One region of the Photobacterium sp. genome, then DNA from elsewhere that is predicted to be linked to it. Evidence: predicted binding sites of a transcription regulator. Region 1 holds the regulator's gene; each other region holds the start of a gene.
What was found. Region 1 encodes CRP, which controls carbon source genes, mostly activating them, when cyclic AMP is high. Its sites were predicted from a motif close to TGTGANNNNNNTCACA; they were not measured.

Region 1 (8,188 bases):
CTGGTACCTGGTAGCCGGATTGGTTTGCTGGGTCGTAACGGGGCCGGTAAATCGACACTGATCAAGCTGTTATCTGGTGAGCTTCCAGCACAAGCCGGCGATTTAACCTACTCGCAAGGGGTGAAAATTGGTTACTTTGCCCAGCATCAGTTGGAAACATTGCGCCTTGACGATACGCCACTGCAGCATTTAGCACGGCTTGCCCCACAATCAACCGAGCAGCAGCTTCGCGATTACCTTGGTAGCTTTGGTTTCAACGGTGAAAAAGCCCTTGATAAAGTCGGGCCATTTTCTGGCGGCGAGAAAGCCCGATTAGTATTAGCACTGCTGGTATGGCAACGTCCTAACTTATTGTTGCTCGATGAACCGACTAACCACCTTGATTTGGATATGCGCCAGGCATTAACCTTTGCGCTGCAATCTTATGAAGGCGCCATGGTTATCGTGAGTCACGACCGTTATCTCTTAAGAGCAACGACGGATGACCTGTATCTGGTTCATGATCGTCAAGTTACCCCATTTGATGGCGACCTGACGGACTATCATAAATGGCTCGCCGAGCAGCAGCGTAATGAGCGTCGGGAGTTACAGGCCGCCAAACCTGACGTAACCAAAGAAAACAGCGCCGCATCACGTAAAGAACAAAAACGGCTGGAAGCAGAATTTCGCAAACAGACCGCGCCGTTGCGCAAGAAAATCACCAAGCTTGATCAGCAGATGGAAAAGCTGGGTGCTGATATTGCTGAGGCCGAAAACCAGCTCGCGGATCAGGCGATCTATGAAGCCGACAACAAGGCCCGGCTCCATGAGCAGCTAAGACGCCAGAGCGATGCTAAATCAGCGCTGGAAGAGGTCGAGATGGAGTGGATGGATCTGCAAGAGCAGGTGGAATCGATGGAGCAGGAATTTAACATTGGCGATCTTTAAGCCCGGCTATCTAACGCCATGACCTCGGAGTCATTACGCTTTTATCACCAGGATTTCTGGCAGTTCAGCCTGAGCCATTATGCTCAGGCTGGCGTCCAGTCAGCCTGTCTCTGCCTGCAAAATTGCTATCAGGGCAATGTTAACCTGGCCCTGCTGTTACACTGGCTCGACTGTCAGCATCAAAGCCTGTCGGACTATTGCCGACAACAACTCATCACCTGTCTAGGCCCCAGTGACAATCTACTGCAGCAGTATCGCACTATGCGTGATCAGTTAAAGCCACAACTGGGTGAAGCGGGATACAAGCAGCTACTGGCGTTCGAGCTGAAGCTGGAAAAAGGCCAGCAGCAGGCGCTTATCGCTCAGCTCAACCTCTGCATATTGCACTCTATGCCTCACCATGGCACCACCGATAACTTAAAAAGATATTGCAAACAGCTCGGTGCAAGCCAGTTATTCCCTCAGCTGACGGCAGTCACTCGCACCTAGGGCCAAGAACTGGAGTTTACCGCTCGATTCAGTCGCTATAAACTGGGGCCAGGCTTGCAGATACTGGCGAAAGTGTTAGAGAAAAGTCCAATAAATGATTTTCCCCTATAATGCCGGTGTAGTGCCAGACTAAAGTAACCAGCATAAGTTGAAAACATCACTTCAAACATGAGTGGAGCCATGATGCCTTTTAAGCCAGCGAACGGGCTGCGCAACGCCCATTTACAAACCCTGATCCCGCGATTCATCCGCCGCAAGCCTCTGTTTACCCCGGTGATTCAGCGCATTGAGACGCCTGACGGCGATTTCCTCGATCTGGCCTGGACAGCCCCTCCTGCTGAGCATCCCCGGAATAAACCGCTGATGATTCTGTTCCACGGCTTAGAAGGCAGTTTTAGCAGCCCCTATGCCAATGGCTTGCTCCATGCCGCCAGGCAACAAGGCTGGCTGGGGGTGATAATGCATTTTCGCGGTTGCAGCGGTGAGATCAACCGTCAGGCCCGCGGTTACCATTCGGGAGAAACCAGTGATGCCCGATTTTTTATTGACTGGCTGAAACAACAGTTCCCCGATGCCCCCTTATATGCTGTCGGGGTCTCGCTGGGCGGTAACATGCTGGTTAACTACCTGGCAGAAACAGGGGATGAATCTGGATTAACCGCTGCGCAGGTAATCTCCCCCCCGTTGGATTTAGAAGCTTGCTCAGAGCGAATCCAACAAGGTTTTTCCAGGATCTATCAACAGTACCTGCTTCACTCACTGAAAAGCACCTTAGCCAAGAAAATTATTGCCCTGCCTAATGCCATGCCCGTGGCAGCCGAGCAAGTACAGCATATTCAGTCATTGTGGCAATTTGACGATCAGGTTACAGCCCCCCTGCATGGCTTTAAAGATGCCGCAGACTACTACCAACAATGTAGCGGACTCAGTAAACTCCATCAGGTCAAAATTCCATTACGGATCATTCATGCGAAAGACGACCCTTTTATGACGCAGCGCGTTATTCCCCTGCAACCCTTGCCGGCGAATATTGACTATCACTTAACGGCAAATGGCGGTCATGTGGGATTTGTCTCCGGTTCCTGGCGCAATCCTGATTTCTGGTTGGAAAAGACGGTACCGGCATGGTTTAAGACGTTACCAGATCCCAGAGACTAGACTCGAGTCACGAATGTTGAGTACCGCTCTACAATCGATGAAATTAACAATATAATCAGCAGTCCAGTCAAGAACAGATGCAGTAACTATGATTATTCCCTGGCAAGATATCGACTCTGACACCCTAAATAATATGATTGAACACTTTGTGCTGCGCGAAGGCACTGACTACGGTGAGACCGAGCTCAACATGGAACACAAGGTGCAATATGTCCGAAAGCAGCTTGAATCCGGTGATGCGGTGATCGTCTTTTCTGAACTGCATGAATCTGTTGATATTAAACTCCGCAGAGATCTCAATTAGCGGATATCCTGCCCGCTTAAGGCCAACTTCTCCTTGACCCTGGCGCAACACCCTGTTAATAACTTTCATCGTAAACATTAACGACAGGGTATGTCATGTCTGCAAAACATCCGATTATTGCAGTAACAGGGTCTTCTGGTGCTGGCACCTCCACCACCTCAGAAGCATTTCGCAAAATGTTCAATATGATGAACTTCAATGCCGCCTTGCTGGAGGGAGACAGTTTCCATCGCTTCAGCCGTCCGGAAATGGATGTCGAAATTCGTAAAGCCAAAGAGCAAGGCCGCCATGTCAGTTATTTTGGCCCGCAAGCTAACGACTTCGCCCAACTTGAAGCCTTTTTCCGCCAGTATGGTGACGATGGCAGTGGTCAATTCCGTCGCTACCTGCATACTTTTGATGAAGCGGTTCCCTATAACCAGATGCCGGGATCCTTCACTCCCTGGCAGGAGCTGCCTGAAAATACGGATGTGCTCTTTTACGAAGGTTTACATGGCGGTGTTGTTGACGGTGAGATCAATGCTGCACAACATGTCGATTTGCTGATTGGGATGGTACCGATTGTCAATTTGGAATGGATTCAGAAGATCGTCCGCGACACACGTGACCGCGGCCATTCCCGAGAAGCTGTCATGGAGTCTATCGTCCGCTCGATGGACGATTACCTCAATTATATTACGCCGCAGTTTTCGCGCACCCATATCAACTTCCAGCGGGTGCCGACCATCGATACATCCAACCCATTCAGTGCCAAAGGCATTCCGAGTCTGGATGAAAGCTTTGTGGTCATTCGCTTTCGCGGCATTAAAAATGTCGATTTCCCCTATCTGCTCTCAATGATCCAGGGCTCGTTTATGTCAAGCCATAACACCCTGGTGGTACCGGGCGGGAAAATGAGCTTTGCGATGGAGTTGATCATGCGCCCGTTGATCCAGATGTTAATCGAAACCGGAAAGATCGGGTAAACCTGAGGCGAGTGGCGAGTAACGAGATGTGGGCTTCCCGTTACCCGACAGATATCTCCTGTGGTCCTGTGGTCCTGTGGTCCTGTGGTCCTGTGGTCCTGTGGTCCTGTGGTCCTGTGGTCCTGTGGTCCTGTGGTCCTGCAAGCAGGCTCTCCGAGCCATAGTTGGGGTCAAGTTGTGGTTCTTTCTCGAAACTCGAACCTAATGACTCGAAACTGTTTATTCGAAACTTAGCCCTTAACTATTTCATACGAATGCGTCATCTCTACCCCTTCGCCCAGCATCAGGCACACAGAGCAGTATTTCTGCAGTGAATCTGCGACGACGCTGGCAACCTTGGCCTCGTCCAGATCATAGCCAGTAACCACGAAATGCAGGTTAGCCGAGGTGAAAATACGCGGTGCCTGTTCACGGCGAACAGAAGAGATCTGCGCCTCACAGCCGGTGATTTTTTGCCCGGCAGACTGCAAACCGTCGACAACATCAACGGAACTACAGCCACCAGCAGCCATCAACACCATTTCCATCGGACTGGGGGCTTTTTCGCCCCCATTGCCATCCATAACGACACTGTGACCAGAATCTGTCTGGCCCAGAAAGGTCATCCCTTCTACCCATTTCACTCGTGATTGCATTGCTTTCTCCTTACTTTAAACAGGGTAATTATGCATTAACTAACAACTGTGTGATCATGTGCACACTTATGAGTACCAAATGGCCATATCTGATAGATCAATATCAAGAAAAAGGCGCCGAAAAAAGATAAACTCTCAAGTAAATATTCAAGTGAACTTGCAGCCTAGCGGCTGAATGAATATCCTAATCAGCGAACAATTCTATTGTTAGGCCCAGCCTTGAATTATATGGATGTCGTTGTTGGGCAACAAACGCAGAGGAAGTTAGAAATATGGTTCCAGGTAAACCTCAAACAGATCCAACTCTAGAGTGGTTTCTTTCCCATTGCCACATTCACAAATATCCGTCAAAGAGTACTTTGATCCATGCGGGAGAGAAAGCAGAAACTCTCTACTACATTGTGAAAGGTTCTGTTGCCGTATTGATCAAGGATGAAGAAGGCAAAGAAATGATCCTGTCTTACCTTAACCAGGGTGACTTCATCGGTGAGCTAGGCTTATTTGAAGAAGAGCAGGAACGTACCGCATGGGTACGTGCCAAGAGCCCTTGTGAAGTGGCAGAGATTTCTTTCAAAAAATTCCGCCAGCTTATTCAGGTCAACCCAGATATTCTGATGCGCCTTTCTGCACAGATGGCCAGCCGTTTGCAAATCACCAGCCAGAAAGTCGGCGATCTTGCATTCCTTGACGTCACAGGCCGTATTGCACAGACATTGCTAAATCTTGCAAAACAACCTGATGCAATGACTCACCCAGACGGTATGCAAATCAAGATCACCCGTCAGGAAATTGGTCAGATTGTGGGCTGCTCGCGTGAAACGGTAGGTCGTATCCTTAAGATGCTGGAAGAGCAGAATCTGATTTCTGCCCACGGCAAAACTATCGTGGTTTACGGCACTCGCTAACCGGCCTGCGAATAGGTTGATAAAAAGCCGCTGAATGCGGCTTTTTTTGTAACTGCGAAATATATAATTATCACCACAAGGCATAAAGAGATCGCAAAACGTATATTCTTTCGTACCCTTCACTGTTTATTCACTTGCCAATAATAACACCAGTGCTACATTGTGCATATTGACTACTTCAGAGGTGTCTTGATATGGATATCGAACGCTTTTCTCCACACACTCAGGTTCCTGCCCAGGCTGTCATTGCAGCCTTACCCGCGACTATTGAAATGACTGGCTTTAGCGGTCCTCGTCATTATCTTGAACAGCAAACCCTGTTCAGCCAGCGTCAACGCACCGTGCACGGTAAGGAGTTGTGGAGCCCTCCTTTAGATTGCCATCAAGCTAACCAATAACGGCAACAAAAAACAGCGGCCAAGACCGCTGTTTTCCCCTCGGTTTACTTTTACTGTCGCAATGCCTTACTCACTCGTACTTTCAAAGATCTTATCCGCCGACGCTTCAACAAACCCGCGGAACAGTTCACCATTCGCCTGAGGATAGCGCTTAGCAAACTCATAGAAGCCGCCCGGGATTATTTTTTCACCGTCAAGAAAATCGACCGCGACCTTGTCAGCCATCGTGGCCGACTGTTCCAGCATCACCTCTGGCCCCCCTTTCACTTCACCGCCCGCCTCATTAATTGCAAAACCATTGTGGCGCAGCAGATGGTTCACTTCACGGATCTCAGTGAACTGCTCAAGCTGGTTAATGCTGACGGTAAAATGATTGGCCCCGAAGCCATGTGCGGCGACCCAGCCCGCATACTCGCTTTCAGCCGATAACATCTCATACGTCGCCGAATCGATATCCCACAAACGGCCACAGCAAACAAACTCAGGATCATGAATTGCCAGCTCCGGTATTTGGTCAACCAGTCCGCGTACCGTCTCCTGCAACAGAGAAGAACACTGTCCCAGCAGCAGCTCGCTGATAAAGACTTTTGGTGCTAATGGGTTCGGATGCTCAAAATGCTCCGCATACAACTTTTTGGCTTCAAAATGATACTTACCACATGGCTTATAGCCAATGGCTATGAAAGGGGCGGCCAGCTTATCCAACCCCACTTTCGGCAGATTAAAGGTCCGCAGTGCGATGTGATCATTGAGCAGGGGTTCATCTTCGGTTAACAGATCATGTACCTTTGCTGCCGAAGGGCACAGACGTTGCGTATAGTCTTGCCACAGGGCATTAAACAATTGCTCCACTCTTTCCATGATGAATATCTCCCCTTGCTGATAATAATTGCCGTCATAAACGGGTATCGGTGATTACAGCTGAACCCCGGGTGACAGCTGTGCCGGCAGCTCTGTTTGTTCACCTTCCATCGATGCCATAGGGTAAGCACAATAGTCGGCGGCGTAATAAGCACTCGGACGCAGGTTGCCTGATGCACCTGGGCCACCAAACGGCGCATCACCGCTGGCTCCTGTCAACTGACGGTTGCGGTTTACAATACCGGCACGGATATGATCAATAAAATACTGCCATTCTGCATCATCGGTAGAAACCAGGCCGGCAGACAAGCCATAGCGAGTATCATTCGCCATCGCGACGGCCTGCGGCAGATCCTGATAACGGGCAACCTGAAGTAATGGGCCAAAGTATTCTTCATCTGGCAGCTCAGCAATCTGGCTCACTTCAATAATAGCAGGTGTGACTATCGCTCCCTGACCACGTTTCGCTTCAAGTAATAGCTTCCCGCCTAAACTTACCAGATTTGCTTGTGCGGCAATGATCCCGTCAGCCGCTCGCTCTGAAATTTGCGGCCCCATAAACGGTTGCGGTTCGGCAAATGGCCCATCAATTTTCAGCTGACCTGTCGCTTGAACCAGACGGTTCAGAATCGCGTCGCCTTCCGATCCTTGCGGCAGGTACAACCGGCGAGCACAAGTACAGCGCTGGCCGGCACTGATAAAGGCTGACTGGATAATCGTGTAGACCGTCGCATCAAGCTCGCCATAGGCTTTCGAGATCACCATCGGGTTATTGCCGCCCATTTCCAGCGCCAGCATCTTGCCGGGCTGTCCGGCAAACTGACGGTGCAGGATGTGGCCGGTATTGGCACTCCCGGTAAACAGCAAGCCATCAATCCCTTTCGAGTTCGCTAACGCCTCGCCCGTTGCACGTGCTCCCTGAACCATATTCATCACCCCTGCTGGCAAGCCCGCCTGTTGCCACAGCTTCATGGTTTCTTCTGCCACTTTTGGCGTCAGCTCTGAAGGCTTAAAGACCACAGTATTACCTGATATCAGGGCCGGCACGATATGACCGTTGGGTAGATGGCCGGGGAAATTATACGGGCCAAATACAGCCATCACGCCAAGCGGACGATGACGCAAAACTGCCGCCGTACCGGCGATATCTTTTTGCCTTTCACCGGTTCGCTCATGGTAAGCCCGCAGTGAAATGGCTATTTTACCGACCATGGCAGCAGCTTCCGTACGGGTTTCCCACAATGGCTTACCGGTCTCTTCAGCTATCGTACGGGCAATATGCTCACTGTGTTCTTTTACCAGCTCAGCAAATTTTTCCACAATAGCCTGGCGGTCAGCTAAACCTGTTTTACGCCAGCTCACCAGCGCTTCACGGGCACAGGTTACAGCCTGTTCAACCTGTTCCGGGGTTGCAGCCTGCCCTTGCCAAATCACTTCGCCACTAAAAGGGTTCAGTGACTGCATCGGCTCACCCAGCCCTGCCACCCATTTTCCCGCAATCCATTGAGTCATTATGTTCTCCTTTCTCTGCCCGTTATTTACTGGG
Region 2 (8,188 bases), on a different contig from region 1:
ACTTGGATCGACTCCCACAAAACTGATCTCGCGTTTACCTTGTTGCTGTAAATGCGTCATCGCCAGCTCAATGACACCGTGGTTGTCATACCCGACCGATGAAATCGTGTCAGTATCAACGGCGATAACAACAGCTTTATGCTGTAACATTTCTACCGCCGTTAAATCACAGCCGGTAAAACCAAACACGATCACACCATCGACATTACGCTTCTGTAAAACCGCTAAATGTTCATTGGTTTTCTCGGCACTAAACTGACTTTCCATGATCACCGCATCATAACCAGCAGCATAAATAACATCCAAAATGCCGCTAACCGCTCTGTTCTCAGACGGTGAGTCGAGACGAGACAGAATAATTCCGACCACTTTGGTGCTGCCTCCTCGCATCGTCTGTGCTGACTTTGACGGCACAAAGCCAGAATCTCTGATCACTTGCTCAACCTTTTCACGGGTGGCCGCTTTGACTTTAGGATCATTGGTCAACACGCGAGAAACCGTGGATTTTCCAACCCCGGCTAATTTAGCAATATCCAGAATGGTGAGCTTTTTAGTCATAAATAAGTTCAGGCTAAGATAAACGTCTTTATTGTCACTCTCAGCAATAATATTTCAATCAATTTCCTTCCTAACATCAAAAAACCTTTAGATGAACGTGATTTCACCACGAATACGCTGAGTTTATACCCATAAGACACCTAAAAGGAGTCTTAATTAAATAGTTACATAATCACCACGATTGCAGATATTTAGTAACAACTCTGGTTAAAATAACTACAAGCAAAAAATGACTTTAACCCACATAAAACTGACACACAGCAAACAAAAAAGAGAGATATTTCAGATATATTGGATTTTGTGCAATTATTTGAAGATGATTATGGATATTGCATTGAAATACTGTTTTTCAATACCCATATCTTAGTCTAAATAAATAGATTTAATAATCTTGTGTTGGCATCCTTTATTCTTTTTGCCTTTTAGTGCCCACAAGAACTATCAAACCCTGTTCATTCGGGGAAGGCATTAAGGATTTTTATGATTACTCATGTTGGCGTTATAGACCAAGACCCCGTAAGACTTATTACCCCGTTATTAGATCACGCAATTCCGGCCGATAAAATGATTTTTATCGGCACGGCAAGCCAGAAAGAGCAGTACGAGCGCCTGGCATCAATACTGACACCCAGAGATATTGAGGTTGAATTTTTCCCGATCCCTGATTCCATCAGTATCATTAGCCTTCGTCAACGACTCAACGAGTTAGCAGATAAACTCAGACAAACCCAGACTGAAGTCTGGTTTAACGCGAGCTGTGGTTTACGTCACCGCCTGCTTTCTGCGTATGAGGTTTTCCGCTCTTTTCATTGGCCTATTTATGTCATCGAACCTTTTAGTGACGAAATGTGCTGGCTCTACCCGTCAGATCGTAAACAACAACAAGTTGAAGATCGAATTCAACTGGCTGACTACCTCACTATTTTTGGTGCAAGAAGTGAGTTGCCAGCAACCACAGTACCGGATTCACTCAACAATCAGCTTTGGGAGCTGGGACAACGCTGGGCAAGATCGGCACTGGAACTGGGGCCCGGATTAGCAACGCTGAACTACCTGGCAACCACCTGCCGTAAAGAGCAGAAGCTTGATGTTACCCTGAGTGAAAAGCAACAAGGCTATAGAGAATTGGGCATGTTAATTGCCGATCTGCAGGATACCGGACTGGCAACCTACGAAAAAGGCATTTTGATTTTCAAGCATGAAGACGCACGTCGTTTCGCGAATGGCGAATGGCTGGAAAATCTGGTGCACAGCACAGTTCGTGCAATTCAAAATGAACTGCCAACCATTCAGGATCACTCAGTAGGCGTTCAGGTTTACCGTAAGATCGGAGACCGTGAAGTCCGTAATGAGCTGGATGTCGCAACTGTTGTAAATAATAAGCTGCACATTATTGAGTGTAAAACTAAAGGTATGCGTGATGATGGTGACGACACGCTCTACAAGCTGGAATCACTGCGTGATTTATTAGGCGGTCTGCAAGCTCGTGCAATGCTGGTGAGCTTCCGTCCACTGCGTCATCATGATTTAGTCCGCGCCCAGGATTTAGGCCTCGCTATCATTGGTCCGGATCAACTCGGTGATCTGCAAACCCACCTTCACAACTGGCTGAAAGATGCCGGTGGTCAGTCACATAATATTGCGTAAACTAGCAACGGTTCATTTAAAAAGGTCGAAATTACGACCTTTTTTGTACTTTCTTTACTCTTTCTATATGTACAAAAAAACCGGTACATTAGTACCGGTTTTCATCTTGAATGGTGAGATCACTCATAGGATTTTTGCGCTTCCAGCACATATCCTGAAGTGGTTCTTAGTACGCCGTTAGTTGTCCTGAGGTCGAAGAAGAAGCCCTGAGTTTATAACTATAAATGAGGACTTCCGATAAAGAGATCAGGGCAAAAAACAAGTAATAAGAATTACTCTGCTAGCATGCGACGAGCAGCTTCAACGACCACTTTGATAGAGCGTGCTTCCGTCTCTTTCAGCGTCGCATGATCGGGGATCTCTTTCTGAGTACGGTTGATGATAACGCCCGCAACACAACCGGCACGCAGACCAGAACTAGCACACATCGTTAACAGTGTTGCTGATTCCATTTCATAGTTCAGAACGCCCATCTCCTGCCACTCTTTCATTGAGCCCTGGAAACGACGAACAACACGACCTGAGAACGTGTCGTAACGCTCCTGACCAGGGTAGAAAGTATCACTCGATGCCGTTACACCTGTGTGTACTGTTGCACCTTCTGCTTCAACTGCAGCTTTCATCGCTGTCGCAACATCAAAATCGGCAACGGCTGGGAATTCCATTGGAGCAAAATGCAGGCTCGCACCGTCAAGGCGTACAGAACCTGTTGATACGATCATATCACCCACATTGATATGTGGCTGAATCGCGCCTGTTGTACCAACACGCAGGAATGTACGGATACCTAATTGCGCCAACTCTTCAACCGCGATTGACGTTGACGGACCGCCAATACCCGTAGAGCAAACAATCACAGTCTTACCATCTAAAACGGCGCGGTAAAGCGTATATTCACGTGAGCTTGCTAGAAACTCAGGGTTATCCATCAGATTTGCGATCTTTTCAACACGTGCCGGATCTCCTGGAATAATTGCGAGTTCCGCACCATTAAGATCCGCTTTTGTCACACCTAAATGAAAAACTGTAGTCTCAGACATAGTCATATCCTTTTATTGTTTGCCACTCTGTATAGGGAAGTCAGAGGTCGTGGCTTTAAACTAATTTTAATGTTTAGGCAGTATTCATCCTATATTATAAAAAGATAAATACTCTCAAAACACCAGTTAACGATAACGGATAGAATCACAACTTTAAGTGACGAAAGTCACATATAGAAAAATGAAACGCTTTACTAGTTACACGCAAATGTGATGCTCGTCACACCTAACCGTTTGCTGTTGTCCTTTCTCACAAATTAAATTAAAAAAACGGCATCACCTTTATCCATCAACGAGAGATATAAGAATAGGTGATACCGATTTTTTGTCGTAATAATTCTGCGTATTATACCCGGTTATTCAGCCAAACGGCTTTTGGGGTTAAAGCGCAACAAACGCAATGCATTCAATGTCACCAGCGCCGTTGCACCGCTATCGGCCAGTACCGCAACCCACAGCCCGGTGATCCCCAGCAAAGTCGTTACCAGAAAGATGCCTTTCAATCCTAACGCCAGAACAATATTCTGACGGATATTTCTGAGCGTGGCACGAGACAGTTCAATCATCATCGGAAGCTCCGACAGACGGTTATGAGTGAGCGCCGCATCTGCCGTTTCCAGCGCGACATCGGTACCGCCACCCATGGCGATACCGATCGACGCTGTTTTCATTGCCGGGGCATCATTAATACCATCGCCTACCATTGCTACATTGGCATTTTCGTTGGCGGTTTGTACTTCTTTTACCTTGTCAGCAGGTAATAACCCGGCGCGAAAATCGATGCCTATCTCCTTGGCTATAGCCGCGGCAGCCCGGGGGTTATCTCCGGTTAACATCACTGACCCGATCCCCATCAGCTCAAGCTCTTTAATGGTATTGGCAGCATCATCCCGCAGGTTATCTCGCCATGCGATCACCCCCACAGCAATGCAATCACGCAATGCAACAACCAGGGTTTTACCTTCGGTTTCCAGTGACATCACTTGCGCGTGTTGTTCAGCTGTTAATGCCACAGACCGAGGTAAACGATCAGCCGCACAAAGCAGCAGAGTCTCACCGTCAATCACACCTTGAATCCCACGCCCGGGCAGTGCTTCACGCTCAGCGGCTTCAGTTACTCTCATTCCACGATCTTGCGCAGCCTTAACTACCGCAATGGCCAACGGGTGCAATGATCCTGCTTCGACGGCTGCTGACTGGCGAAGTAATTTCTCTTCGTTACCATCCCAACAGATTAGATCGGTCATCACAGGTTTACCCTGGGTTAAGGTTCCCGTCTTATCGAACGCAATCGTGCCAATATGCCCGAGCTGCTCTAATGCGGCCCCGCCCTTAATCAAGGCACCACGGCGAGCGGCAGCGGCCAAGCCTGATGTAATCGCTGCCGGTGTAGAAATCACTAATGCACAAGGACAGGCAATCAGCAATAAGGTTAAACCGCGATATATCCACTCATGCCACGATTGAGCAAACAGCACCGGTGGGATCACAATAACCAGTGCCGCAAGCACAATCATTGCCGGGGTGTACCATCGACTGAAACGATCTAAAAATCGCTCTAACGGCGCTTTACGGGATTCGGCATCTTCAATTAAGTGAAGAATGCGATCAATCGCATTATCACCCTGCTCTGAAATAATGCTCAGGCGCACAACCTTATCAGCCACCAGTGAACCCGCCATCACTTTCTCACCCGGCAGGTGCTCGACCGGTACCGATTCGCCCGTTAAGGCACTTTCATCAAAACTCGCGGTAATATCGAGCAGTTGGGCATCAGCCGGTAAGCGTGCTCCCGGCGCAACCTCAATCACATCCCCCTTATTAAGATCTTCCGCTGCGACTCTTTCTTTCGTCCCGTCAGGGTAGAGCACGGTCGCTTCTTCAGGTACCAAATCCATCAGGGCTTTTACCCCGCTGCGTGCACGTGATGATGCATACCCTTCAAGTTGTTCGCCGATCAAGAAAAGCAGCAATACCATGGCGGCTTCTGCAGTTTCGCCTAAATACAACGCACCAATAGCCGCAATACTCATCAGGGTTTCAATCGAGAAAGGTGTCCCCGACTTTGTCAAATTAACGGCTTTTTTTACGATGGGGAGCAGCCCCAAAACGGTCGTTAGCGTGAAGGCAAGCTGACCATAGAGTTCTGAACTGCGGCTAATTAAGAATGAAGCCAGCATCATCAGGGCAATGATAATCACCGGCAGGTACTGCTTGATGAAACCGGGCTTTTCCTGCTCCTGGATCTTTCTACCTGTCACTAATTTAAAACCCGTTTCTAATGCCTTGGCTTCAACCTCTGCGGCCAGTGATGCCGATTGGCAATTTACCACCAGCTTTTCTGTCGCAAACATAACCTTTGCCTGCTCAACACCAATAATAGTGAGCAGCGCTTTTTCCAGTTTACTGGCACAGCTAGGGCAATCCATACCAAGGATTTTCCAACTCTGGCTGTGACCTAAATTTGATTGAATTAATTGCGCTTCTGGATGTTGATGGTCTTCTAAAGAGAGAGACTGATCAGAGCAACCATTGGTTGTACTGCAACACTTTTCCATTGACGGAAGTGATTCTGAGTGATCAGGTATGGGGGTGAAAACAGCCGCAGATGACAACGACAACGTCCCTGACTTAGACTTAATTACCCCTCCAAAGGGTGGAACAGTCAACTTATGGCCGGAAGCAGGATCGTCTGGGCCTGATTCATCACCGGTTTCATCGCTCGACGCAACATAGGTGCTGCCCATACTGCAACACTCTGTTGCCATGGCGGCGACAACCTGTACCGAACTTGATTTAGCTGCGGTTGGTTTTACGGTATGAATATGAGGTTTCTTCTTATTACATTGAGCACACATTGTGATTCTCCTTGCTCGCTGTTATTACACAATAATAGGTCTTATCAATGTGATAATTATAAACCTTTGAGTAATGTCTAAGGTCAACAAAAAAAAAGCCAAAACAAATTGTTTTGGCTTTTAATTAATGGCAAACGAGAAGATGATAATCAGCTATCACTATCTAACTCGCCTGAAAATGACGCTGTTATCGAGAATCTCGATCCACGGCTGATAATCGAAGCCCATGTCAAACACATACTCAGTGATCAGGTTACGGGCTGAAGTAAGTAATACTTCTGCTTTCCAGGGTTTTTCAAAATAGCTTTCAATCCGAGCCCGGTTAATCGCAGCAATGGTATCTTGGTGAGTCGCCTGGCCGGTTAACAGTACTTTTTTGGTGAACCTGAAACGTGAGTCTTGTGATATTTCCGTTAACAATTCAACCCCGGTTTTACCCGGCATCACATGGTCGGATATCACCAGAGCCACATACTCACCTTCAGCATCAAGCTCATCCATCAGCTCTAATGCTTCATCCGCCGACTCACAATCTTCCACATGAAAGTAGTCATTCAGCGGCGCTAAGTCTTTAAGTACGGCACTTAGCACTTCCCTTTGGTCATCAACACAGATGATGTTTAGCTTTTCCATAACCGTCCCTTACGCAATAGGCAGTTTAATTCGAAATTTGGTTTTTTCTGGGTCACTTTTCAGTGCAACCGTACCGCCGTAACTGTTTACAATACGCTGCACGATCGACAAACCCAGCCCTAAGCCAAACGACAAGCCCCCTTTCTTGGTGGTGAAGTTTGGCTGAAAAATTTTTCTCCGGGTTGCTTCATCAATCATCGGACCATTATTGCTAATAGTGATCAGCAACCGATTTTTAGAATAACGGGTGATAATTTCAATCTGCGCCTCAGGCGTTTGCTCCATCGCATCACAGGCATTTTTAATGATATTAACCCACACCTGCACCAACTCGGTCGCACTTGCAGTAATCGTGGGTAATACCGCCGGACGCAATATCACATTGACGCGACGCAAGTTGCTCTGCAGCAATGCCAGTGATTTGTGAATCGTATCGTTGACGTCGATATCCGACTGGCGAGTCTGATCACTGCCACCGAGCTGTTTCACCGAACGCACGATACTGGCGGCATGCTTACCAGCAAGCCGCATATCATGCAGATCCCGACCTATGTCCCAATACTGCAATGCATCATCAATAGCAGCCAACCAGGTATCAGGTACATCACCTTGCGGCAAGGCCCGAGCTAACTGGCGAGCCTGATCGCGATTGAGGCAATACTTTTCCTGCAACTCTTTTGCCCGTTTTCTCACCTCAGCGGAAGTGGATGACTGACCGTCACAGATCCCACGCTCTAAAAACGGTGAAACTTCCGGTCTGTTTTCTTCAAGAAAACGGCAAATTGAGTTTTGGATCCCTTCCGTTTTACTGCTCAATACGCCAACGGCATTATTCAATTCATGAGCAATACCCGCAGCCAGCTGACCTAATGTCGTCATTTGCTCAGCCGCATACAGTTTTTGTAACGCTTTTTCTTTTTCCAGTGCTTGCATGCCTGTCAGCATTTGCCGTTGTGCCAGCTCGTGGACCATCACCGGCATAAACTGCTCGATCAGTGAACCATACTTCTCTGGCTCGACCGCCTGGGTATTTAAATCAATCCAGGCGATCTCACTGTCTTTTTCCGCAATCACCGTGGTTGAGGCCACCAGCGTCTTAGCAAAATAACTGTGTACGCCAAAATACATCCCTTGTTCAACCCGAAATACCTTCGCCGTTAAGCCACTATTTTCATTGTGCAGATAGCCCGACAATTCACCTTTCTTAACCCAGTACAACCTGTCGTTAAAGCCATCCTGCTTTAACACCTGAGTGTTTGCACTGACCGATATTGTGCGCGTACGATCCTGAAAATAGACGTCGACAATGCGCTGTAATGCTTTCGGTTGATGCATGAATACGCCTTTTAGTTCCTTAAATTTGAGGAGCCAAGAATGTGATTTCAGATACTAGTTACTCGAACCTCGCCTTTCCTTAGATATGATCAATTAAATGCAGTAACCAAATCATCG
Region 3 (8,188 bases), on a different contig from region 1:
AACGGCATCAACACGCAGACCATCGATATGATAATGCTCAAACCAGAACAGGGCATTCGAGACTAAGAAACGACGAACATGTTCACGGCCGTAGTCATAGATATAACTCTTCCAGTCCTGATGCCAGCCGCGGCGTGGATCGGGGTCGTTATACAGTGCAGTACCGTCAAAATTTGCAAGGCCATGATCATCTGAAGGGAAGTGAGCTGGAACCCAATCAAGTACAACACCGATACCTGCCTGGTGGCATTGATCGACGAAATATTTGAAATCATCAGGGGTCCCGAACCGGCTCGTTGGAGAGAACAGACCAATTGGTTGATAGCCCCATGAACCATAGAACGGATGCTCAGAAACAGGCATCAACTCAAGGTGGGTATACCCCATCTCAGACAGGTACGGAATCAGCTCTTCTGCAAGCTCACGATATGTTAGGAAGTCACCATTGTCTTTCTTGCGCCAGGATCCGGCGTGAAGTTCGTAGAAAGACAATGCTTCTTGATGTTTGGCCGTAACCGGACGCGTTTGCCAAGCTTTATCTTGCCATTGATAACGCGACTGGTCGTAAACGATAGAAGTAAAAGACGGGTACTGTTCAGAAGAATAACCCCATGGATCGGCTTTATGGGGCAAGCTTTTCCCGTCGTGGTCTTTTAATTCAAATTTGTACTGGGTACCGTCTTCCATGCCTGGAATAAACAGTCCCCAAAGACCATCATCCAACCGCTGCATCGGGTGACGACGACCATCCCAGGAATTGAAATTCCCGATCACACTCACAGCCGACGCATTCGGAGCGAACGTCAGAAAACGAACGCCAGAAACCTGCTTATTACCTTTATTTACAGTGATCAGTTGTGCACCCATTTCGCTATGCATTTGCGAAGGGGTCGTTAAGGCATCACCTGAAGGTAAAAACGCATGAAATTGGTATGGATCGTTAATGGTTTGCTCGCCGCTTGGCCAGCCGATATGTAGCTTATAAACGGCAGTGGTGAAATCTTGCTCTCCCTCTAACACGAAGCCACTATCGGCCTCTCTTGACAGAGAGAATAGCTCACCATGATCAGTTTCGGCCTTCACTGAAACAGCGCCCGGCATCCACACCCGAAGCGCGATACCGTTTGACTGATACTGAGGGCCCAAGAACGAAAATGGGTCTGAAAACGCAGCTCTTTCGAGCTGCATATATTCCTTATCACTGCGTGTCACTGTCATGGTGTCCAACGCACTACTCCTGATTAGTTTTTCTGACTGGCCTTTGCTCGTGTTTCTGTTAAACGACGAGTTAAGTCGATGATGTCCTGTCGTGTAAATAAGTCATCCAGGGTGGTTGAAAGCTTACGGCGCCAGTTGGGATACTCATCAACCGTACCAGGAATATTGACCGGCTTATCCATTTCCAACCAGTCTTCCAATTGCAGGCTCAGCAATGCACTGGAACTTGCAGCTAAATGCAGCTGCATACCTTCACTCAGGTTGCGATCCATCGGTACATATCTCGCGTCGTGCCCTACCCCTTCAGGAAGATAACCATGCCAGTTCAAACTATCAAGGATCTTTTGCTTACTTTCGGCACGACTGTCAAACAATCCGGACAATTGTTCTTTATCTGGGTAAAGACCTAACTCTTCGCCCATTTTTAAATCATCACAATGCCAGAAACCACGCAGGGTTGGCATATCATGTGTACACAGTGCCGCCATTGACTGGGCCGGATAATGGCCAGGAGATAGGTAACCGCCATCTTCTGCTGTTTCAAAGAAGAACACCTTGTAAGAATGAACACCTGCCGTTGACAGTTTTTCAACAATCTCGTCAGGTACCGTGCCTAAGTCTTCACCGATCACAGTGCACTGATAACGGTGACTTTCCAACGCGAGGATTGCCATCAGATCATCAACTGGGTAGTACATGTATGCGCCGCTCTTCGCAGATTCACCTTTAGGGATCCACCAAAGACGCAAAAGACCTAATACATGGTCAATACGCAGTGCGCCACAGTTACGCATGTTTGCACGCAATAACTGGATGTACGGTTCGTACGCTGTTTCTTTCAGTACCTGTGGATTTAACGGAGGTAAACCCCAGTTTTGACCTAACGGGCCAAGAACATCTGGCGGAGCACCAACACTTACGTCCTGGCACAGTGCGCCGTGATCAGCCCATGTTTCGGCACCTGAATCACATACACCAACAGCAAGGTCACGATACAGACCCATGACCATGCCTTTTTCTTGAGCAAGATCATTCACTTCTGCCAACTGAGTATCAGCTACCCACTGCAGGTACATATACAGATGAACTTGCTTTAAGTTATTCTTTATAAAGGCTTTTACGGCTGCGTTATCAAAGTGGCGGTATTCTTCCGGGAACGCTGGCCAGCCCCAAGCACTGTCATCTTCTTTTTTCAATTTTGCATGTAAGGCATCAAAGGCAGCCTGATGAAGCAGGCTATCGCCACCCTGCTCAACAAATTGCATGAATTTCTGAGCACGAGCTGTTTTTTTGTCCAGATGACGCTCAGCAAATGTCTCAAACAATAATGGCAGTACGGCCATTTTCAGGCATGACACTTCACTGTAATTCACCCAGTTAGTATTTCGGGCTTCAACCAGACGCTGCTGGAATTCTGAACTGCCAACGAGTTGCTGGGCAGCATCGCATTGTGCAAACTCAGGAACCGAGCTGACATCAATGTACATAAGGTTTAGCCAACGGCGTGAAGACGGGCTATATGGACTTGCCCCCTCAGGGTTGGCAGGGAATAGTGAGTGAATGGGGTTCAGGCCCACAAAATCACCACCACGTGCAGCAATATCGGCAACCAGTTGTTTCAGATCACCGAAATCGCCGATCCCCCAGTTATGGTTGGTACGAACCGAGTACAGCTGAACACTGGTGCCCCAAAGCTTCTTGTCATCCAACAACGCGGGTTGTTTATAACAAGATTCAGGTGTCACAATCAGTGTCATTTCAAACGGAGATTTACGACGTTTACGGAAGACTTCAAGCTTGTGATAACCCATTTCCAGATCATCAGGCAAAGCAAAAACAAGCGGACCGCCACTTTCACGATCATCTGAAATTAATTGCGATTGCAACCAACCTTCCATTACTTCGCCTTGCTCGGTGTGCAGACGCCAGCTGAAGTCACTCATGCGGGCACTGACACCAAGGTGTAAAGTAATGTGCATTGGTTGTTCACCACGACGAATAACCTGCACAGGGGCAAGTACGTCAGGGCGGTTCTTTTTACGGGCAGATTCTAACAGGGCTTCGTCATTTTTAGTATCGTAGCCAAGGGCCGCTAATAAACGCAGAATCGTTTCATCTTCAACTTTAGCTTCCTCGCCCCAAGCACTGACATAGCGGTCTGCAATCCCAACCATTTCAGCAACTTGTTTTAATACGTTATCTTCTTTCATCGTTATCTCCGATAGCGGCCTTGCGGCCGCTACGATGTTAGTTTTTGCTGATATCTATAATGAATATTAATAACCAGCTATGTGTTAACTCAATTAGATTGCTAACTAGCAAAAAGAGTTAACAAACAAGTGGTATTAACGCGCTACGCTTACTTCTTTGAAACTGGTTTTAAGTTCCAGATATTGTTTGCATAATCACGGATACTGCGGTCTGAACTAAATTTGCTCATCAAAGCAGTGTTAAGAATTGCCTTACGCGCCCAGTTTTCCTGGTCTCGGTATTCGGCATCAATTTTCTCGTGAGTCTTCGCATAATCGGCAAAGTCTGCTAATACAAGGTACGGATCCCCACCGTCCAGCAAGTTATGACGAATTGCCGCCAGCTGGCCAGGCTTGCCTGGTGTGAACTCATCAGTATCCAACAGATCCAGTGATGCACGCAGTAGACTATCAGCATGATAGTAACGGTAAGGGTCGTAACCCTCTTCCAGTAGTTTTTGTACTTCATCAACGAGTAGTCCGAAGATGAAGATATTGTCATCCCCCACTTCTTCACGCATCTCAACGTTTGCACCATCCATCGTACCGATCGTTAAGGCACCATTTAGGGCAAACTTCATGTTACCGGTACCTGATGCTTCTTTACCTGCAGTCGAGATCTGCTCAGAAACATCGGCAGCCGGGAACAGGATTTCTGCAAGACTTACGCGATAATCAGGAATAAACACAACCTTCAGCTTGCCACCAAGACGAGGATCATTATTCACCTTCTCAGCCACTTTATTGATTGCGAAGATAATATCTTTAGCAAGTGCATAGCCAGGTGCTGCTTTTGCGCCAAAGAAGAATACGCGCGGGTGCATATCGAATGTCGGATCATTGATCAGACGGTGATACAGCGACAGAATATGAATCAGATTCAGGTGCTGACGCTTGTATTCGTGCAGTCGCTTGATTTGGATATCAAAGATTGCATCAGTATCTAGCTCGATACCCATATTATCTTCAACCCAGTCAGCCAAGCGCTGTTTGTTTTCTTTCTTCACTGCCATGTAACGCTTCTGGAAAGCTTTATCGTCAGCGAATTTTTCCAGCCCGGCGATTTTTTCCAGCTTTTTCGGCCAGTCATCACCCACTTTTTCGCTAATCAGTGCAGACAGGCCAGGGTTACAGTATTTCACCCAGCGACGCGGGGTAACACCATTGGTTACATTATGGAGACGCCCTGGGAATAACTCATGAAATTCAGGGAACAGATCACGCTTAACCAGCTCAGAGTGAAGGGCTGCTACACCATTGACGGCATAGGTGCTCACTACGCAAAGGTTAGCCATGCGTACCATGCGCTGCGGGCCTTCTTCAATGATTGAAAGCTTGCGCTTGATTTCATTGTTACCAGGCCATTTCTCTTCAACCAAGCTCATAAAGCGATGGTTAATTTCGAAGATGATTTCCATGTGGCGCGGAAGCATCTCTGAAATAAGCGCTTCGCTCCACGTTTCCAGGGCCTCTGGAAGCAAGGTGTGGTTAGTATAAGCAAACGTCTTAGAACATATTGCCCATGCCGCATCCCAATCAAGATTGTGCTCATCAAGAAGAATGCGCATTAGCTCAGGAATAGCGATAGTCGGGTGGGTATCATTTAGCTGAATCGCTTCAAGCTTCGCAAAATCTTCAATTTTGTGACCTGCCGCGAAATGACGACGCAGAATATCTGCAACTGAACATGCACAGTGGAAGTACTGTTGCATCAGACGTAGTGCTTTACCTTGGTCATGATTATCATTCGGATAAAGCACTTTCGTCACGTTACCCGCTTCTAACTGACTGTACTGAGCACCAACGTAGTCACCATCGTTAAAACGAGCCAGATTGAATGGCGCAGGTGAACGACATTCCCACAAACGTAGTGGATATACGCTCTTATTATCATAACCAATTAAAGGAAGATCCCAGGCAACACCTTCAACAGTCATTGCTGGCACCCAACGACGGCTGCTCTCACCTTTTTCATTGATATATGATTCAACACGACCATATAGACCAACATTCTGGTTCAATTCAGGGCGAAGAATTTCCCAAGGGTAACCTTCAATGCCACGCCATGCATCCGGTGCTTCCACCTGACGACCATTTTCAAAAGACTGACGGAACAAACCGTACTCATAGTGCAGGCCGTAACCTACAGCAGGATATTCTTGAGCGGCTAGTGAATCCATGAAACAAGCAGCCAGACGGCCTAGACCACCATTACCTAAAGCAGGATCCCGCTCTTCTTCCAGCAGGTCGGATAAGTTCAGACCAAGCTCTTCTACCGCACCGCTCACCTCTTCATAGAGGCCCATGCTGATTAGGTTGTTACCGGTAAGACGACCGATTAAGAATTCAAGTGAAAGGTAGTTAACACTACGTGCATTGCTTTCGGCGACAAACTTTTCTGTTTCAAGCAAGCTACCGGTACTGATTTCTGCCAATGCACGGCCAACAGCAAGATACCAGCTACGTGTGTCTGCGGTTTCTGCGGTTTGTGCATAGGTAGTAACTAAGTGTTTTTGTACTGCCGCTTTAAAAGCCGCTTTATCAAATTGTTGTGTCTGACCACGTGTAGTCATGGTTCTTTCTCTCTCTGGGATTATTCCAACTGGTATCTATGCTGCCTGTATCTACCTTTAAAAACATCCTCCCGCTCCTTGGAGGATGAGGGATGAGTCAGAGGGGCGTAGGTAATGAAACCCCGCATTTTTTGTGACATTGCCCGTAGTTTCAGGGCGGAGAAAAAAGTTCAGACCATCATACATGCAACATAACTCACATTTCTGAATGTACAACTCATGTGCAACCGCGAGCTTAACTTTTATTTTCCGATGGTATATCTGTGAGCTGGCTCATAATTTTGGGGGGGAGATACGATAGATATACCTTTTCATCGGCTTAGAAAGGTAAAGTTATGGGCAAGGTCAAATGATGTGAAAGTAATTTCGTCCATCATTATATTTCTTTGCGACATGACCGCCATGAAGATGACCTATTCCTGGTACACGATTTACCAGAAATCAAATTGGATTTTGAAACCTTACAAAAGATAACAAGACTATGTGGATACCATCGAAACTGACTAAACCAGCACGCCTTCATAATGCGATTCTTCGCCCGCGTTTGCTGGAAAGCCTCGACCAAGCACCTTTTTATCGTCTTGTACTGTTTCGTTCTCCTGCCGGTTACGGAAAAACCACGATGGCTGCTCAGTGGCTGAACGAGCATCCTCATACTGGTTGGTTCAATATCGACGAGAGCGATAACGATACCTTCAGGTTTGCAAATTACTTCCTGCAATCCATCAACAAGGCAACAAACAGCGCGTGTTTAAAAACCCAGGCAATGGCAGAGCGCCGCCAGTTCGCCTGCCTGGCAACTCTGTTCAGTGAACTGTTTGGTGAGTTGACGGATTATCACGAGCAGACCTACTTAGTTCTTGATGATTACCATGTCATTAACAACGACGACATTCATGAAGGCATGCGTTTCTTCGTTAAGCACATGCCCGACAACCTGACCCTAGTGGTAACCAGCCGAAGTCAGCCCCCTCTCGGCACCGCTAATCTTCGTGTTCGTGATCTTCTCATCGAGGTTGATAACACGTTACTGGCTTTCGATCAGGAAGAGACCGAGCGATTTTTCCATAAGCGTATTGCAGAAAACGTCGAAAGTACCGTTCTTAATTCCTTGCGAGAGCAGGTCGAAGGCTGGCCATCAGCATTACAGTTAATCGCACTTCACGCCCAGCAAGTACCTAATAACCTGGCAGAATCGGCTCTTTCTATGGCCAGTTTCAACCGTGGCCATCTATGGGATTACCTGGCAGAAGAAGTCTTCGATCAACTTGATCGAGAAATACAGCAATTCTTACTGCAATGTTCTGTACTCGACATGTTCAATGCAGAACTCGTCGCTGATCTAACCGGGCGTAGCGATGCTTTGGCCTTGCTGGAATCACTCAACCGTTTTGGTCTGTTCCTCAATACCCTAGAAGGTGCTGATAACTGGTACCGTTTCCATAACCTTTTTGCTGAATTCTTGCGTCACCAACGTTATTCGCAGATACCTCAACAGCATTCAGAATTACATACTTGTGCCGCCAAGGCCTGGTTGAAGCAAAACTGCCCACAACAAGCATTGGTCCATGCCTTGAAGAGTAAAAATGAAGATCTAACCATAGAGATCCTCACCAATCATGGCTGGAATATGTTTCACCATGGCGAGTTAAAGCTGCTGGAAGATTCGATTGCGGCATTGAGTAAAGACAAATTATTCAGTGTACCTCGCCTGACGTTATTACGCGCATGGCTTGCACAGAGTCAGCATCGCTACAACGATGTCGGCGAACTAATTGCAGAATCTGAAACCGAAATGCATCAGCGTGACCTGGCATTAGATGATGCGCTTCAGGGGGAGTTCAATGCGCTTCGTGCTCAGGTCGCGATCAACCAAAGCAAGCCGGAAGAAGCCTTGGTTTTATCAGAACAAGCCTTAGGGCAATTACCATCGACGACTTACCGCAGCCGTATTGTTGCCACTTCGGTGGTGGGTGAAGTACACCACTGTTTAGGCAATCTGAGCCGTGCGTTACCGATGATGCAACAAACTGAAAAAATGGCACGTCAGTACCATGTTTATCATCAGGCACTGTGGGCGCTGCTTCAGCAAAGCGAAATTCTGGTTGCTCAAGGTTATGTGCAGTCTGCCTTCGAATTACTTGATCA

Region 2: the regulator CRP is predicted to act here: its motif matches at 3,402-3,417, upstream of udp (uridine phosphorylase).
Region 3: the regulator CRP is predicted to act here: its motif matches at 6,303-6,318, upstream of malT (HTH-type transcriptional regulator MalT).

What each region holds. Positions count from the first base shown of each region.
Region 1 is NZ_JBVCPH010000007.1:29,050-37,237, forward strand. Features, by position in the region: gene AC2204_RS09620 (ABC transporter ATP-binding protein) at 1-927, shown strand, start outside; gene AC2204_RS09625 (TIGR02444 family protein) at 946-1,416, shown strand; gene AC2204_RS09630 (hydrolase) at 1,597-2,574, shown strand; gene AC2204_RS09635 (YheU family protein) at 2,663-2,878, shown strand; gene AC2204_RS09640 (phosphoribulokinase) at 2,974-3,843, shown strand; gene AC2204_RS09645 (OsmC family protein) at 4,074-4,478, opposite strand; gene crp (cAMP-activated global transcriptional regulator CRP) at 4,751-5,383, shown strand; gene AC2204_RS09655 (hypothetical protein) at 5,578-5,781, shown strand; gene AC2204_RS09660 (DUF1338 domain-containing protein) at 5,848-6,642, opposite strand; gene astD (succinylglutamate-semialdehyde dehydrogenase) at 6,697-8,154, opposite strand; gene astA (arginine N-succinyltransferase) at 8,181-8,188, opposite strand, start outside.
Region 2 is NZ_JBVCPH010000001.1:419,982-428,169, forward strand. Features, by position in the region: gene treR (trehalose operon repressor TreR) at 1-558, opposite strand, end outside; gene AC2204_RS01800 (Card1-like endonuclease domain-containing protein) at 1,039-2,205, shown strand; gene udp (uridine phosphorylase) at 2,478-3,245, opposite strand; gene AC2204_RS01810 (zinc/cadmium/mercury/lead-transporting ATPase) at 3,602-6,103, opposite strand; gene AC2204_RS01815 (response regulator) at 6,263-6,736, opposite strand; gene AC2204_RS01820 (ATP-binding protein) at 6,746-8,071, opposite strand; gene AC2204_RS01825 (SLC13 family permease) at 8,151-8,188, opposite strand, start outside.
Region 3 is NZ_JBVCPH010000008.1:154,605-162,792, forward strand. Features, by position in the region: gene glgB (1,4-alpha-glucan branching protein GlgB) at 1-1,188, opposite strand, end outside; gene malQ (4-alpha-glucanotransferase) at 1,242-3,428, opposite strand; gene AC2204_RS11400 (glycogen/starch/alpha-glucan phosphorylase) at 3,578-6,040, opposite strand; gene malT (HTH-type transcriptional regulator MalT) at 6,522-8,188, shown strand, end outside.